DNA from 4 places in the Bradyrhizobium diazoefficiens genome. Region 1 is predicted to be linked to each of the others. Evidence: predicted binding sites of a transcription regulator. Region 1 holds the regulator's gene; each other region holds the start of a gene.
The links. The regulator HrcA, encoded in region 1, represses chaperone genes, less so after heat shock. The targets are predictions, from matches to a motif close to GTTAGCACTCNCNNNNNGNGAGTGCTAAC.

Region 2: a site for HrcA is predicted at 2,098-2,126, ahead of JJC00_RS15510 (co-chaperone GroES). Genes of this name have one in related genera too.
Region 3: a site for HrcA is predicted at 1,745-1,773, ahead of JJC00_RS34315 (co-chaperone GroES). Genes of this name have one in related genera too.
Region 4: a site for HrcA is predicted at 2,361-2,389, ahead of groES (co-chaperone GroES). Genes of this name have one in related genera too.

What each region holds. Positions count from the first base shown of each region.
Region 1 is NZ_CP067102.1:250,393-254,362, reverse strand. Features, by position in the region: gene hemW (radical SAM family heme chaperone HemW) at 1-20, opposite strand, end outside; gene rdgB (RdgB/HAM1 family non-canonical purine NTP pyrophosphatase) at 7-642, opposite strand; gene rph (ribonuclease PH) at 654-1,367, opposite strand; gene hrcA (heat-inducible transcriptional repressor HrcA) at 1,547-2,635, shown strand; gene grpE (nucleotide exchange factor GrpE) at 2,734-3,339, shown strand; gene pncA (bifunctional nicotinamidase/pyrazinamidase) at 3,422-3,970, opposite strand, start outside.
Region 2 is NZ_CP067102.1:3,388,273-3,392,242, reverse strand. Features, by position in the region: gene JJC00_RS15530 (NupC/NupG family nucleoside CNT transporter) at 1-311, shown strand, start outside; gene JJC00_RS15525 (hypothetical protein) at 492-629, opposite strand; gene JJC00_RS15520 (cupin domain-containing protein) at 765-1,304, opposite strand; gene JJC00_RS15515 (usg protein) at 1,504-1,791, opposite strand; gene JJC00_RS15510 (co-chaperone GroES) at 2,169-2,483, shown strand; gene groL (chaperonin GroEL) at 2,529-3,970, shown strand, end outside.
Region 3 is NZ_CP067102.1:7,355,104-7,359,073, forward strand. Features, by position in the region: gene JJC00_RS34305 (protein phosphatase CheZ) at 86-865, shown strand; gene JJC00_RS34310 (hypothetical protein) at 1,030-1,551, opposite strand; gene JJC00_RS34315 (co-chaperone GroES) at 1,869-2,165, shown strand; gene groL (chaperonin GroEL) at 2,283-3,911, shown strand.
Region 4 is NZ_CP067102.1:2,054,213-2,058,182, forward strand. Features, by position in the region: gene groL (chaperonin GroEL) at 265-1,914, opposite strand; gene groES (co-chaperone GroES) at 2,003-2,317, opposite strand; gene JJC00_RS09235 (hypothetical protein) at 3,085-3,291, opposite strand.

The DNA of each region.
Region 1 (3,970 bases):
GCTTCCTTAGCGCGGCTCAAGGCAGATCTCCGCCAGTTTTACGAAGGCGCGGGCGCGGTGCGACAGGCCGAGTCCGAGCGGCGGCAGGCCGTGCTTCTCGATGCTTTCCATCTCGCCGAAGCTGCGGTCGTAACCATCAGGCAAAAACATCGGATCGTAGCCGAAACCGGAAGCGCCGCGCGGCGGCCAGACCAGCGTGCCGTCGACGCGCGCATCGACCTCTTCGAGATGACCGTCAGGCCAGGCGACGCAGAGCGCGGAGACGAAATGCGCTTTGCGCCTGTCCGGCGTGGTGGCGCCACGCTCCTGCAACAGCCGCTCGATCTGCGCCATCGCCGCGGCGAAATCCTTGGACGGTCCGGCCCAGCGCGCGCTGTAGATGCCGGGCGCGCCGTCAAGCGCGTCGACCACGATGCCGGAATCATCGGCGAAAGCGGGCAACTTCGTCGCCTGCGCCGCCGCGATCGCCTTGATCGCGGCATTGCTGCGGAAATCGTTGCCGGTTTCTTCGGGCTCGGGCAAATCGAGCTCACCGGCCGACACCACCTCGATGCCGTGAGGCGCGAGCAGCTCCTTCATCTCGGCGAGCTTGCCGGGATTGTGGGTCGCGATGACGAGCTTTCCGGTGATTCGGCGGTGCATGGGCCTATTGACTACGCGACAGCGAGTTTCTGCAAGTCCACGAGACGCGCGATGCCTTTTTGCGCCAAGGCGATCAGCGCCAGGAACTCGTCCTGCGTGAACGGCTCGCGTTCCGCGGTGCCCTGCACTTCGATGATACGGCCATCGCCGGTCATGACGAAATTGGCGTCGGTCTCGGCTTCCGAATCCTCGGCATAGTCGAGGTCCAGCACCGGTGCGCCCTTGTAGATGCCACAGGAGATCGCGGCGACGTTGTCGCGCATCACGTTGGCCTTGATCATGTTGCGCGTCTTCATCCAGTTGATGCAGTCGGCGAGCGCGACCCAGGCGCCAGTGATCGAGGCAGTGCGGGTGCCGCCGTCGGCCTGGAGCACGTCGCAATCGACCGTGATCTGGCGCTCACCGAGTGCTTCGAGATCGACGATGGTGCGCAACGAACGCCCGATCAGGCGCTGAATCTCGACGGTGCGGCCGCTCTGCTTGCCGGCGGCGGCTTCGCGGCGGGTGCGTTCGGAGGTCGCGCGCGGCAGCATGCCGTATTCGGCAGTGACCCAGCCGCGGCCCTGGCCCTTCAGCCAAGGCGGCAGGCGGTCTTCCAGCGTGGCGGTGACCAGCACATGGGTGTCGCCGAATTTCACGAGGCAGGACCCTTCCGCATATTTGACCACGCCACGCTCAAGCGTCACGGGGCGCAATTCGTCGGGCGCACGGCGGCTCGGCCGCATGGGAAATCCTCCAAAACTCACGGAAAAGGGCTATTCGCGGTGCTTGTAGGTGGGGTGAGGGTGGGCGGCAAGGGGGAAGATCAGGCCTTATTCACCCCTCGATTTCATCTCCGCAAAAGCCACGCTTGTCAGAACGGTCCGGGATGGACAAATTATGAGTATCTGAGAGGAGTTATCCTGTGGCCCATCACGATCCGATCCATCTGATCGCGCCGCGCGCAGGCCTCGCCCAGCTCAACGAGCGTTCCCGCGACATCTTTCGTCAAATTGTCGAAAGCTACCTCGCGACCGGCGAGCCGGTGGGCTCGCGCAATATTTCGCGGCTGATCGCGATGCCGCTGTCGCCGGCCTCGGTCCGCAATGTCATGGCCGATCTGGAACAGCTTGGCCTGATCTATGCTCCGCACACGTCCGCCGGCCGGCTGCCGACGGAACTCGGCCTGCGCTTCTTCGTCGACGCCCTGATGCAGGTCGGCGATCTCACCGAGGCCGAACGGCAGTCGATCCAGAGCCAGCTCGCCAGCGTCGGTCACGCCCAATCGGTGGAGGCGGCGCTGGATCAGGCGTTGACCCGGCTCTCCGGCCTGACGCGCGCTGCTGCGGTGGTGTTGACGCCGAAGTCCAATGCGCGGCTGAAGCACATCGAATTCGTCCGGCTAGAACCCGAGAAGGCGCTGGTGATCCTGGTCGGCGAGGACGGTCAGGTCGAAAATCGCGTGCTGACGCTGCCGCCGGGAGTTCCCTCCTCGGCCATCATCGAAGCCGGCAATTTCCTCAATGCGCGGATTCGCGGCCGGACGCTCGCCGAGGCGCGGCTCGAGCTGGAAACCGCGCTCGGAGAAGCCCGTGCCGAGCTCGATCAATTGGCCCAAAAGGTGATCTCGGCCGGGATCGCGAGCTGGTCGGGCGGCGAGAACGAGGACCGCCAGCTCATCGTCCGCGGCCACGCCAATCTGCTGGAGGATCTGCACGCGCTGGAGGATCTCGAGCGTGTTCGCTTGTTGTTCGACGATCTCGAGACCAAGCGCGGCGTGATCGACCTGCTGGGGCGCGCCGAAACTGCCGAAGGGGTGCGGATCTTCATTGGCAGCGAGAACAAGCTGTTCTCGCTGTCGGGCTCCTCCACCATCATCTCGCCCTATCAGGATGCGGCCGGCCGTATCGTCGGCGTTTTGGGCGTGATCGGACCGACGCGGCTGAATTATGCCCGCGTCATCCCGACTGTGGACTACGCCGCCCGCATCGTCAGCCGCCTGCTGGGGGGCTGACCGGCATTTCAGCCGATCACGGGCGCTTGATTTTCAGCGCCCGAAGCACGATATCCGGGCCAGCAAAATCCCGTAAGACCAGTTCGAAAAGAGAGCCGATGACCGATCGAGACCGGCAACCCGAAGACACGAGTGCTGAGACCGGCGAGCCCGTGGTGTCGAAACCCTACATCATGCCCGACGATCCCGAGCCCGATTCTGTGGAATTGCTGCAGAAGGAAGCCGCCGAGGCGCGCGACCGCATGCTGCGGACGCTGGCCGAGATGGAAAATCTGCGCAAGCGCACCGCCAAGGAGGTCGCGGACTCCAAGCTCTACGGCGTCACCGGCTTTGCCCGCGACGTGCTCGACATCGCCGACAATCTTCAGCGCGCGCTCGACGCCGTTCCGGCCGAAGCGCGTGCCGCGGCCGATCCCGGCCTGATCGCGCTGATCGAGGGCGTCGAGCTGACCGAGCGCTCGCTGCTCAACGCGCTGGAAAAGCACGGCGTGAAGAAGTTTGATCCGCAGGGCCAGAAGTTCGATCCGAACTTCCAGCAGGCGATGTACGAGGTGCCGGACGCGTCGGTGCCCGCAGGCACCGTCGTGCAGGTCATGCAGGCCGGTTACACCATCGGCGACCGCGTGCTGCGTCCGGCGCTGGTTGGCGTCGCCAAGGGTGGCGCGAAGCCCGCGCCCGCGGCGAACAGCAACGAAGCGAACTGAGCGGCGTCAGCCGCGTTCTGCAATTGAGATGTCATTCCGGGTCCGGTCCTTCGGACCGTCCCGGAATGACTGCGCGAAAACCTTACGCGCTCGCCGTGATATCCGCAGACTGGATCCGCTTCACGCCGGCCTTGGCCATGTCGGCCCAGGCCTTGGCGAGCGAGCCCTGATTGTCGATGCCGCGGCAGGCGTCTTCCACGACATAGACCTCAAAACCCGCCTTGCGCGCATCGAGTGCGGTCCAGGCGACGCAGAAATCCGTCGCGAGACCCGCAACGAAGACGCGCTTGATCTTGCGGCCCTTGAGGTAGCCGGCAAGTCCGGTCGAGGTCTTGCCGTCGGCTTCGAGGAACGCCGAATAGCTGTCGACGTCCTTGTGAAAGCCCTTGCGGATGATCAGCTCGGCCTGCGGGATCGAGAGGTCCTTCGACAGCGAGGCGCCGTCAGTGCCTTGCACGCAATGGTCGGGCCACAGCACCTGCTTGCCATAGGGCAGGTCGATGGTCTCGAACGGCTTCTTGCCGGAATGCACTGACGCGAACGAGACGTGGCCGGGCGTGTGCCAGTCCTGCGTCATCACCACGTTCGAAAACGCTTTCGCGATTCTGTTGATGACAGGCACGACCTGCTC
Region 2 (3,970 bases), 3.1 Mb from region 1:
TGGGATTGCCCTGGGACCAGGCGGTGACCGCCGGCAGCCTGATGGGCACGAAGACCGTGCTCAACGAGCTGATCGCCTATGTCGACTTCTCAAAACTGCCGCCCGATACTCTCGATCCGCGCTCGCGCCTGATCATGCTCTACGCGATGTGCGGCTTCGCCAATTTCGCCAGCCTCGGCATCATGATCGGCGGGCTCGGCGTCATGGCACCGGAACGGCGCGACGAGATCAATGCGCTCGGGCTGAAGTCGATCGTATCAGGGACGCTGACGACGTGTCTGATGGGCGCGATCGTGGGGGTGTTGAGCTGACTTATAGCAGTGGTCATCCCAGGGCACGGTTAGAGCCTTTTCCGTTCCGATGGAATCGGAACGGGGCTCTAGATTCTTGTTTTGACGCGTTTTCTTTACGCGAACCGGTATCCACTTCGCTCGAAAACGCTCTAGTGTTTCACTTTGGAAACTGACGTTTTTCTTGAGAGACTGCGTGATTTAGATCTTCTTCTTTTTCTTCAATGGCCTGACCTTCGCGGCGTTCTGGGCCGCTGTCCTCGCTTTCCCAATTGCGCGTTCACGCGCATCCCTTTCTTCCGGAGTAAGCTCTCTCAATTCCAATGGTTTCAACGCCATTCGATCCTCCTGTCTTTCGCTAAAACATAATATAGCTACCCCGACAAAGTCGCGAGCCCGGCATCCATTGAGAGCCAGCGTTTGCGGTGAAATGGATTCCGGTTCGCGCTGTGCGCGCCCCGGAATGACAGAAAGCTACGCCTTCAACTCCACCGTCCTAAACTCCGCCGGCAAAATCACCTCCAGCAGTTCGACGTCGTCGGAATAATCCAGGATCATGTGCTTGATCTTCGGCGGCTGGGTCCAGGCGCTACCTTCTTTCATCAAGGTCTCGCCCTGTCCGTCCATGTAGGTCTTCACCCAGCCCTTGAGCACATAGACCATCTGGAAGTCGACATCGTGGAAGTGCAGTTTCGAGACCTCGGCCGGATCGCAAGGGCCCTGCAGGCGGATGACGTGGGCTTGCGCGAGGCCATGGCTGGCGGCGGCGATGCCGAGGTCGCGGTATTTTGCGTAGGCGCGCAGGCCGTCGGCTTTGAAATCTTCCTCGCGGTGATGGCTGATGGCGATGCGCTGCTTCGGGCGCGCGGGTTTCTGTGCCGCAGCCTTGGCCATCGTCGTGCGGGCCTTCGCCTTCACCGCCTTGCGTGCGGAGGATCGCGCTACGGCTTTGGTCGCGGTCCGCTTCTTCATTGCGGCTTGGGCTGCGCTGCGCGATTTTGCTTTCTTGGCCATGGGCCGCCTCCCGTGTTGTTATGAATGGAGGCTAGCACGGAAACAGGTCTCGAAGGGTGGGCAAAGCCACCGGGTCGCGCGAATGCGCGCCCGATGACAGGCTCAGCGTGCCCACCATGGCAGATGCGAGCGCGAGAGACGGTGGGCACGGCGCGCGAAGTGCGCGCGCCTTTGCCCACCTACGAGACCGGTGTCGCCTTCAATTCAGCCGGAACACGCCATCCACGGCACGCAGCTCGGCGGGCTTGATCAACTTGGAATGCGCCACCGTCACCGAATGCAGCGGGCCGTCGAGCTGGTCCTGCCAGAACGCCAGGAAGTCGGTCAGCGCCGGGAATTTCGGGAACATGTCGTAGTTCTGCCAGACATAGGTCTGAAGCAGCGACGGGTGATCCGGCATCCGGTAGAGAATTTGGGCCGTCGTCAGCCCGTAACCCAGCAGCTGTTTCCGGAAATCATCGGAAACGGCTCCAACCCGCAATCCCATGCCAACCTCCTTTGCAGGAGCGCATTCAGGGGGTGGCTTGATCCGGTACGCTTCTTACGAGCCACCCGGTGGAGATGCGCTTACATGAGAAATGTGACGCAAACTGACAACCCATCTCAAGCCCAAAAGTTTAACAAGCTGTTGAAATTCAATGCTTTAGCAGCAGAGGCACCTCCGTGCTAGTACGGATCGCCGATCCGGTTAACGATGGTAAAGGAATCTGGCAGGCGGGCCTTCAGCGTGCCGATTTTTCTGCTAGAAACCCTTGCCCCCGCAAAATTCCTGTCCTATTTCAGCCTCGCCTGTGCTAGCACTCGCTGGCACAGATTGCTAACGACCTAAAATCATCAACTCGTGCAAATGCTTAGGAGAGCTGCATGAAATTCCGTCCGCTTCACGACCGCGTCGTGGTCAAGCGCATCGACGCAGAAGAGAAGACCGCCGGCGGCATCATCATCCCCGACACTGCCAAGGAAAAGCCCTCCCAGGGTGAAGTCGTCGCCGTTGGCCCGGGTGGTCGCGACGAGGCCGGCAAGCTGATCCCGATCGACCTCAAGGTCGGCGACCGCGTGCTGTTCGGCAAGTGGTCCGGCACCGAAGTCAAGATCGACAACGTCGATCTCTTGATCATGAAGGAAAGCGACATCATGGGCGTCCTCGACGTCCCCGCTTCCAAGAAGAAGGCGGCCTAACAGCCCCTTTCTCCCTCAGTCAAACACCTCAAGGAAAAAATCCAGATGGCAGCCAAAGAAGTCAAATTCTCGGTTGAAGCGCGCGACAAGATGCTGCGCGGCGTCGACATCCTCGCCAACGCGGTGAAGGTCACGCTCGGTCCGAAGGGCCGCAACGTCGTGCTCGACAAGTCGTTCGGCGCTCCCCGCATCACCAAGGACGGCGTCACCGTCGCCAAGGAGATCGAGCTCGAGGACAAGTTCGAGAACATGGGCGCACAGATGGTGCGCGAAGTCGCCTCCAAGTCCGCTGACGCGGCCGGCGACGGCACCACCACCGCGACAGTGCTCGCGGCCGCGATCGTGAAGGAAGGCGCCAAGTCGGTCGCCGCCGGCATGAACCCGATGGACCTCAAGCGCGGTATCGACCTCGCGGTCGAAGCCGTCGTTGCGGACCTCCAGAAGAACTCCAAGAAGGTCACCTCGAACGACGAGATCGCCCAGGTCGGCACCATCTCGGCCAACGGCGATGCCGAAATCGGCAAGTTCCTGTCCGATGCCATGAAGAAGGTCGGCAACGAGGGTGTCATCACCGTCGAGGAAGCCAAGTCGCTCGAGACCGAGCTCGACGTCGTCGAGGGCATGCAGTTCGACCGCGGCTACATCTCGCCCTACTTCGTCACCAACGCCGACAAGATGCGCGTTGAGATGGACGACGCCTACATCCTCATCAACGAGAAGAAGCTCTCCTCGCTGAACGAGCTGCTTCCGCTGCTGGAGGCCGTGGTGCAGACCGGCAAGCCGCTGGTCATCGTCGCCGAAGACGTCGAAGGCGAAGCCCTCGCGACCCTGGTCGTGAACCGTTTGCGCGGCGGTCTGAAGGTCGCGGCCGTTAAGGCTCCGGGCTTCGGCGATCGCCGCAAGGCCATGCTGCAGGACATTGCGATCCTGACCGGCGGCCAGGCGATCTCGGAAGATCTCGGCATCAAGCTCGAGAACGTCACGCTCAACATGCTCGGTCGCGCCAAGAAGGTGATGATCGACAAGGAGAACACCACGATCGTCAACGGCGCCGGCAAGAAGGCCGACATCGAGGCGCGCGTGGCCCAGATCAAGGCGCAGATCGAGGAAACCACCTCGGACTACGATCGCGAGAAGCTCCAGGAGCGTCTCGCCAAGCTCGCGGGCGGCGTCGCGGTGATCCGCGTCGGCGGCGCGACCGAGGTCGAGGTGAAGGAGCGCAAGGATCGCGTTGATGACGCGATGCATGCGACCCGCGCGGCTGTCGAGGAAGGCATCGTCCCGGGCGGCGGCGTCGCCCTGCTCCGTGCTTCCGAGCAGCTCAAGGGCCTGCGCACCAAGAACGACGACCAGAAGACCGGCGTCGAGATCGTGCGCAAGGCGCTCTCCGCGCCCGCTCGCCAGATCGCGATCAACGCCGGTGAAGACGGCTCGGTGATCGTCGGCAAGATCCTGGAGAACAAGGCCTACGCTTACGGCTTCGATTC
Region 3 (3,970 bases), 980 kb from region 1:
GGCCGCACAACAGTTCCTGCTGTGAACCTCGTGTTAAATTGCTTCTGCCTACAAAGACGCGTGAGTGAGGTGGGGGGAGTTCCTGATGGCTGTTCACCGCAAGCGTTTTCGTGTCGAGGATATCGCCGGTGGCGAGATGCCGATTCTTGACGTAGCAGAAGAGGCAGGCCCGATGCATAGCGAGATTATGGCGGAGCTGCGCGCGATCCGCGCACAGATGGCAAAGGGCTCGGTGCCCCTGAGCGGCAGCGCGGCCATGGCGGCGATCGACGCCTCCACGGCCCAGGAGCTTTCCGACGCACGCACGATGCTCGATACCTATCGGGCCCAGATCGAGCAGTGCGAGAAGCTGAAGGTCGAGCTCGACCTCATCCATGACGCCATCGACCGCACCAAGCGCGAGATCGCGACCCTGCACGGCAAGAGCTTCGACGGCGGCGAGATGGCCAAGGTCAACGGCGAGCTCGGTGCGGTGGTCGGCGGTACCGAACAGGCGACCCAGCAGATTCTCGAAGCCGCCGAGTCGATCGACCAGTCGGCATCCGCCCTCGGCAAGGTCGACTCGATCGACCAGCAGAAGCGCCTCGCCGACGACATCCAGGAACGCGTCATCTCGATCTTCGAGGCCTGCAACTTCCAGGACCTGACCGGCCAGCGCATCAGCAAGGTGATGGGCACGATGAAGTTCATCGAGCAGCACATCAATGCGATGATGGACATCTGGGGTGGCGTGGACGCGATCAAGTCCCACGTGCCGGCGCAGGTCGACACCCGCAGCGAGGACGACAAGCTGCTCAACGGCCCGAAGCTCGCCGGCGACGTCGGCCACGCCTCGCAGGACGACATCGACGCGCTGTTCGACTGAGCGAACGCGACAGAGAGACAAACAAAACGCCGGCGCGAGCCGGCGTTTTTGTTTCTCGTCATTGCGAGGAGCGAAGCGACGAAGCAATCCAGGCTGCCTCCGCAGAGACAGCCTGGATTGCTTCGCTTCGCTCGCAATGACGAGGGGTTAGGTCAGCGCCCGCCTTACGCCCTTGGCGCGCAGCGGACGTAGACCATGTTGCCGTAGCGGGTGGCGGCGTCCTTATCGATGAAGCGGGTGATCATGACGCGGCCGTCGAAGGAGACGATCTCGCGGTCCTGCTCGCCTGGCGTCGGACCGGACGGGCCGATATAGTTCTTGCCGCTCGGCGAGCCCTTCAGCCGCAGCTCCTGCGGCGTGGCCTGGTCGGCCAGATGCATGACCACGCCGCCGGAGGTACCGGCGCCGATTACGTAAGGGTTTTTGCACTGGGCCCGCGCGGCCGCCTCGGTGCGGGCGCGGTCGGCCGGGTTCTGGAACGAGGCAAGGCCCCAGCGGCCGACGATCTCGTCGGCGCGGATCGAGGCCGGCATCTCCGGCGCGACGCCGGGCTCGGTCTCGGGCGCCGGCTGAGACGACGAGAAGGACGGCAGGCTCATGCCGCCGCCGCAGGCGCCGAGCAGCAATGCCAGGCAAGAGGCGGCGGCCAGATTGGCAAATGTGCGCGCGTGAGCTGAACTGATCATGGCATCCCCCCGAACAAGACCATGGCCGCATCCCTCCCGCAGCCAAGCGCAAAACCGCAGCCGTAGCAATGACGTCCTAATATACGCCAGCGCGCCGAACGAGTTTCCAGTCCCACCATCCTATATCCGCCTCACCAATCGCTTAACCACCTTTGCTTGACAGGATCGCAGCCAAGCCATATCCCCTGCGCCTATTAGCACTCGAAAAGACCGATTGCTAAGGGCGCCGTTCGATCCTCGGGAAGAGGATGGACGGCAGCGCCGCCCCCACCCACATCCGCTGCTTTCGGAAAAGCGAGCCTCCAAAGGGAAACGTCATGGCTAAGTCCAAATTTCGTCCGCTGCATGACCGTGTCGTGGTCAAACGTATCGACGCCGAGGAAAAGTCCAAGGGCGGCATCATCATCCCCGACACCGCCAAGGAAAAGCCGTCCCAGGGCGAAGTCGTCGCCGTCGGCTCCGGCGGCCGTGACGAAGCTGGCAAGCTGATTCCGATCGACCTCAAGGTCGGCGACCGCGTTCTGTTCGGCAAGTGGTCCGGCACCGAGGTCAAGATCGACAACGAAGAGCTCCTGATCATGAAGGAGTCGGACATCATGGGCGTGATGGCCTAAGGCCAGACGCCTGAACGGCCGCTGAATGCCATGCCCGGATCATCAGGTCCGGGCATCCATCATTCCGCCGCACAGCACCAAACAAGACACATCACGAAACACGAGGGACTGCAGATCATGGCTGCCAAGGACGTCAAATTTTCCGGAGACGCGCGCGATCGCATGCTGCGCGGCGTCGACATTCTCGCCAACGCCGTCAAGGTGACGCTCGGCCCCAAGGGCCGCAACGTCGTCATCGAGAAGAGCTTCGGCGCGCCCCGCATCACCAAGGACGGCGTCACCGTCGCCAAGGAGATCGAGCTCGAGGACAAGTTCGAGAACATGGGCGCCCAGATGGTGCGTGAGGTCGCATCCAAGACCAACGACCTCGCCGGCGACGGCACCACCACCGCGACCGTGCTGGCCCAATCCATCGTGCGCGAAGGTGCCAAGTCGGTTGCCGCCGGCATGAACCCGATGGACCTCAAGCGCGGCATCGACATCGCGGTCGCAGCCGTCGTCAAGGACATCGAGAAGCGCGCCAAGCCGGTCGCCTCCTCCGCCGAGGTCGCCCAGGTCGGCACCATCTCGGCCAACGGCGATGCCGCCATCGGCAAGATGATCGCCCAGGCGATGCAGAAGGTCGGCAACGAGGGCGTCATCACCGTCGAGGAAAACAAGTCGCTCGACACCGAAGTCGACATCGTCGAGGGCATGAAGTTCGACCGCGGCTATCTCAGCCCCTACTTCGTCACCAACCCCGAGAAGATGACCGCCGAGCTCGAGGACGCCTACATCCTCCTGCACGAGAAGAAGCTCTCCGGCCTGCAAGCCATGCTGCCGGTGCTGGAAGCCGTGGTGCAGTCGGGTAAGCCGCTCGTCATCATCGCCGAGGACGTCGAGGGCGAGGCGCTGGCCACCCTGGTCGTCAACCGCCTGCGTGGCGGCCTCAAGGTTGCCGCCGTCAAGGCGCCGGGCTTCGGTGATCGCCGCAAGGCCATGCTGGAAGACCTCGCGATCCTGACCGGCGGTCAGCTGATCTCCGAAGACCTCGGCATGAAGCTCGAGAACGTCACGGTGAAGATGCTGGGACGCGCGGGCAAGGTCGTGATCGACAAGGAGAACACCACGATCGTCAAGGGCGCCGGCAAGAAGCCGGAAATCGAGGCCCGCGTCGGCCAGATCAAGGCCCAGATCGAGGAGACCACCTCGGACTACGACCGTGAGAAGCTCCAGGAGCGTCTCGCCAAGCTTGCCGGCGGCGTCGCGGTGATCCGCGTCGGCGGCGCCACCGAGATCGAGGTCAAGGAGAAGAAGGACCGCGTCGAGGACGCGCTCAACGCCACCCGCGCCGCGGTGCAGGAAGGCATCGTCCCCGGCGGCGGCGTGACGCTGCTGCGCGCCAAGAAGGCGGTCGGCCGTCTCACCAACCCCAATGCCGACGTGCAGGCCGGCATCAACATCGTGCTGAAGGCGCTGGAAGCTCCGATCCGCCAGATCTCGGAGAATGCCGGCGTGGAGGGTTCGATCGTGGTCGGCAAGATCCTCGAGAACAAGTCCGAGACCTTCGGCTTCGACGCCCAGACCGAGGAGTATGTCGACATGATCGGGAAGGGCATCATCGATCCCGCCAAGGTGGTGCGCACCGCGCTCCAGGACGCCTCGTCCGTGGCCGGCCTCCTGGTCACCACCGAAGCCATGGTCGCCGAGGCGCCGAAGAAGGAAGCCGCGCCCGGCATGCCGGCCGGCGGCATGGGCGGCTTCTAAGCCCATCCTCACCTGACAGTATTGCGAAGGCCGCCTCCGGGCGGCCTTCTTTTTTGCCG
Region 4 (3,970 bases), 1.8 Mb from region 1:
TAGGATGCCGATCATATGTTCAAACTCGCGACACCGTATCATCTCAATCGATCGCCTTTTCGCTGAGCCACTGGCGTCCTTCATATGCTAGCACGCGATGAAACTATTCGTCGCAGGCAGCGGCTGCCCCATCGACTCAGCAGATGTTCGAGTCCGCTAAACAGGTTGATCTCCGCAGAGCTGTCGAACATGCTCGGCACACACCAAAAACCCCGGCATCGCTGCCGGGGTTTCGCATTTCCGCGGTTGGCCTTAACGGCTGGATCAGAAGTCCATCCCGCCCATGCCACCCATGCCGCCGCCCGGAGGCATCGCCGGACCGGCGCCGCCCTTCTTGGGCAGCTCGGCGACCATGGCTTCCGTGGTGATCAGCAAGGCCGCAACCGAAGCTGCATTCTGGATCGCGGTACGGACCACCTTGGTCGGGTCGATGATGCCCTTGGTGACAAGGTTCCCGTATTCGCCGGTCTGCGAGTCGAAGCCATAGGCGTATTGATCCTTTTCGAGGATCTTGCCGACGATTACCGAGCCGTCTTCACCGGCGTTGATCGCGATTTGGCGAGCGGGCGCCGAGAGCGCCTTGCGCACGATCTCGACGCCGGTCTTCTGGTCGTCGTTCTTGGTGCGCAGGCCCTTGAGCTGCTCGGAGGCACGGAGCAGGGCGACGCCGCCGCCCGGGACGATGCCTTCCTCGACCGCGGCGCGGGTCGCATGCATCGCGTCATCAACGCGATCCTTGCGCTCCTTCACCTCGACCTCGGTCGCGCCGCCGACGCGGATCACCGCCACGCCGCCAGCGAGCTTGGCGAGACGCTCCTGGAGCTTCTCACGATCGTAGTCCGAGGTGGTCTCCTCGATCTGCGCCTTGATCTGGGCCACGCGCGCCTCGATGTCGGTCTTCTTGCCGGCGCCGTTGACGATCGTGGTGTTCTCCTTGTCGATCATCACCTTCTTGGCGCGACCGAGCATGTTGAGCGTGACGTTCTCGAGCTTGATGCCGAGATCTTCCGAGATCGCCTGGCCGCCGGTCAGGATCGCGATGTCCTGCAGCATGGCCTTGCGGCGATCGCCGAAGCCCGGAGCCTTGACGGCCGCGACCTTCAGACCACCGCGGAGGCGGTTCACGACCAGGGTCGCGAGCGCCTCGCCTTCGACGTCCTCGGCGACGATGACCAGCGGCTTGCCGGTCTGCACCACGGCCTCGAGCAGCGGCAGCAGCTCGTTCAGCGAGGAGAGCTTTTTCTCGTTGATGAGGATGTAGGCGTCGTCCATCTCGACGCGCATCTTGTCGGCGTTGGTGACGAAGTAGGGCGAGATGTAGCCGCGGTCGAACTGCATGCCCTCGACGACGTCGAGCTCCGTCTCGAGCGACTTGGCTTCCTCGACGGTGATGACACCCTCGTTGCCGACCTTCTTCATGGCGTCGGCGAGGAACTTGCCGATCTCCGCGTCACCGTTGGCCGAGATGGTGCCGACCTGAGAGATCTCGTCGTTCGAGGTGACCTTCTTGGTGTTCTTCTGCAGGTCCGCAACCACGGCATCGACGGCAAGGTCGATACCGCGCTTGAGGTCCATCGGGTTCATGCCGGCGGCAACCGCCTTGGCGCCCTCACGGACGATGGCAGCCGCGAGCACGGTCGCGGTGGTGGTGCCGTCGCCGGCCGCATCAGCGGACTTCGAGGCGACTTCGCGCACCATCTGCGCACCCATATTCTCGAACTTGTCGTCGAGCTCGATATCCTTGGCGACGGTGACGCCGTCCTTGGTGATGCGGGGAGCGCCGAACGACTTGTCGAGCACGACGTTGCGGCCCTTCGGACCGAGCGTGACCTTCACCGCGTTGTTGAGGATGTCGACGCCGCGCAGCATGCGGTCGCGGGCATCGACGCCGAATTTGACTTCTTTAGCTGACATATTGGTGTCCCTGAGTTGACTGATGTCATCTCACCCTTTGCGAGGCGCCCGCAGGCGCTCCTCAGCGGTGAGCGGTGCGAGCGTTGGATTAGGCGGCCTTCTTCCTGGCCGACGCGTCGGTGAGAACGCCCATGATGTCGCTCTCCTTCATGATCAACAGCTCCTGGCCGTCGATCTTGACCTCGGTGCCCGACCACTTGCCGAACAGCACGCGATCGCCGACCTGAAGGTCGATCGGAACCAGCTTGCCGCTCTCGTCGCGGCCGCCGGGGCCGACGGCGATCACTTCGCCCTGCGAGGGCTTTTCCTTGGCCGTATCGGGAATGATGATGCCGCCAGCGGTCTTCTCTTCTGCGTCGATGCGCTTGACCACGACGCGGTCGTGAAGCGGACGGAAGTTCATGCAGTTTCTCCTAAGTAGTTGCTCGGGTTGGGATTTCAGAGTTGTTAGCAGTCAATGCCAGCGAGTGCTAGCGCGGGCGGGGCTCAAATAGGGCTAGTCCTTTCCGGAAGCAAGGGTTTCTGGCAGAAAAATAGATGCCCGGGTTATTCGGCTCTTCGGGGGCATGCCGGCGAACAAGCGGACCGGCGACCTGCCTTCGCTGCCTAGGATTTTTCCTCACTCTCCCGCGCGGACTCGGACTCGTGATGGCGCGCTGGAGCACGCCGAGCTCGCGCCGGGTTCTGATGACGCCACGAAGAAGCTCGATGCAAAGGGCAGGCCAGTCGACTTGAAAGAGCTGCTGAGGATCCAGCGGCACTACCAACGTCCGCAAGTAAGAGCACGCATCGAGGGCGCTGGCTTGATCTGGAGAGCCGCTGCCTCGTGCCGTTCACGTCGTTCTCCGGACACTATCGATGGCAAGAAGGTGCCGCGGTCCGGTTCGCTCCCGAGGAGAGCTGCCCTGTCCTCGCATTCGCGAGGTCTCTGGACCAACTGGACCAGCGTGCGCAAGGCCAAGCAACCCGCCGACATCTTCGCGCTTTCTAACCTGCGAGCCGAACGCCGAGGTCGGCCGCGTCCCTGCGAAAGCAAAGGCGGCGATCCTGACGACGACCGCCGTGGCTCGCTGCTATGACGATTGCGGGCAGATCAGGGGCTTCCTGCAACGCGGGCAGACAGGAGCGGTACTGGAACGTGTCGTTGGGCGACACGAAGAAGGCGAGAGATCAACTAAGAGGATCCGCCGGACGCTCGGCGAAATCAGGTGAACCGGGCAAGCTCGAACCAGATTCCGCAGGCTCCTCTTCCGCGACGAGCCTTTCGGCTTGTTCGACGAGTTCGGACCGGGTGCGTGGATCGCGGATCCGGAGAAAAGCGCGGATCAGCCTAAGTCCCTGCAGATCGCTTTGCGCTGAAGACACATTGTCGTTCATTTTCGAGCTCCCTGACTTTCTGTAGGTGGTCCTAATTGCAAGTGCAAGAATGCTCCTCATCTCGCGTTGGTTGCAACATGAATCCTACCAAAAGGAGGGGTTCCGCTCAGACCTGAAAGCAAGCTCATACTGTCCGGAGCCGGTGCCGGTAGGATGCGCGCCACCGTTTCGCTTCATAGCCTCCCATCCTGTCGCAGAAGCGAAGCGCAATTCAGCGACTAGAGCAGCCGTAGCTGCCGCCTATGCGCTCCAATACACCGATTCTGGCTGTGCGGCTTTATTCGGATGGGATAACGCGCCTGATGCCAGGCAAGAAAACGGCAGAAGCCAGCCACAGAAGAGCTGTTACAGCTTCTACGCCTCGTCTTAGACGTATCGCCTTCCTCCAGAGCGTTCAATTTCGCCGTCTACCCTCGCCATTCGAGAGCCGAATCCTTCGCGCAGCAACTACAGCTCTCGATCAAGAATGCCGCAATGACGTCGTAACGATTGGTGAAAGGAAAGGAGCAGTGCCATTGCATATCGAAGGCTCGCTGAGATGATCGCGTTATCGAACGGCGCAGGGTACAATCAGACAGAGAGCATAAGGTCGTAGGCCGTGGCAATTAATCGTCGAACATTCGCTGCAGCCGGGTTTTCGACGCTCGTGTGCGGATACGCACTGATGCAGCAGGGGCGG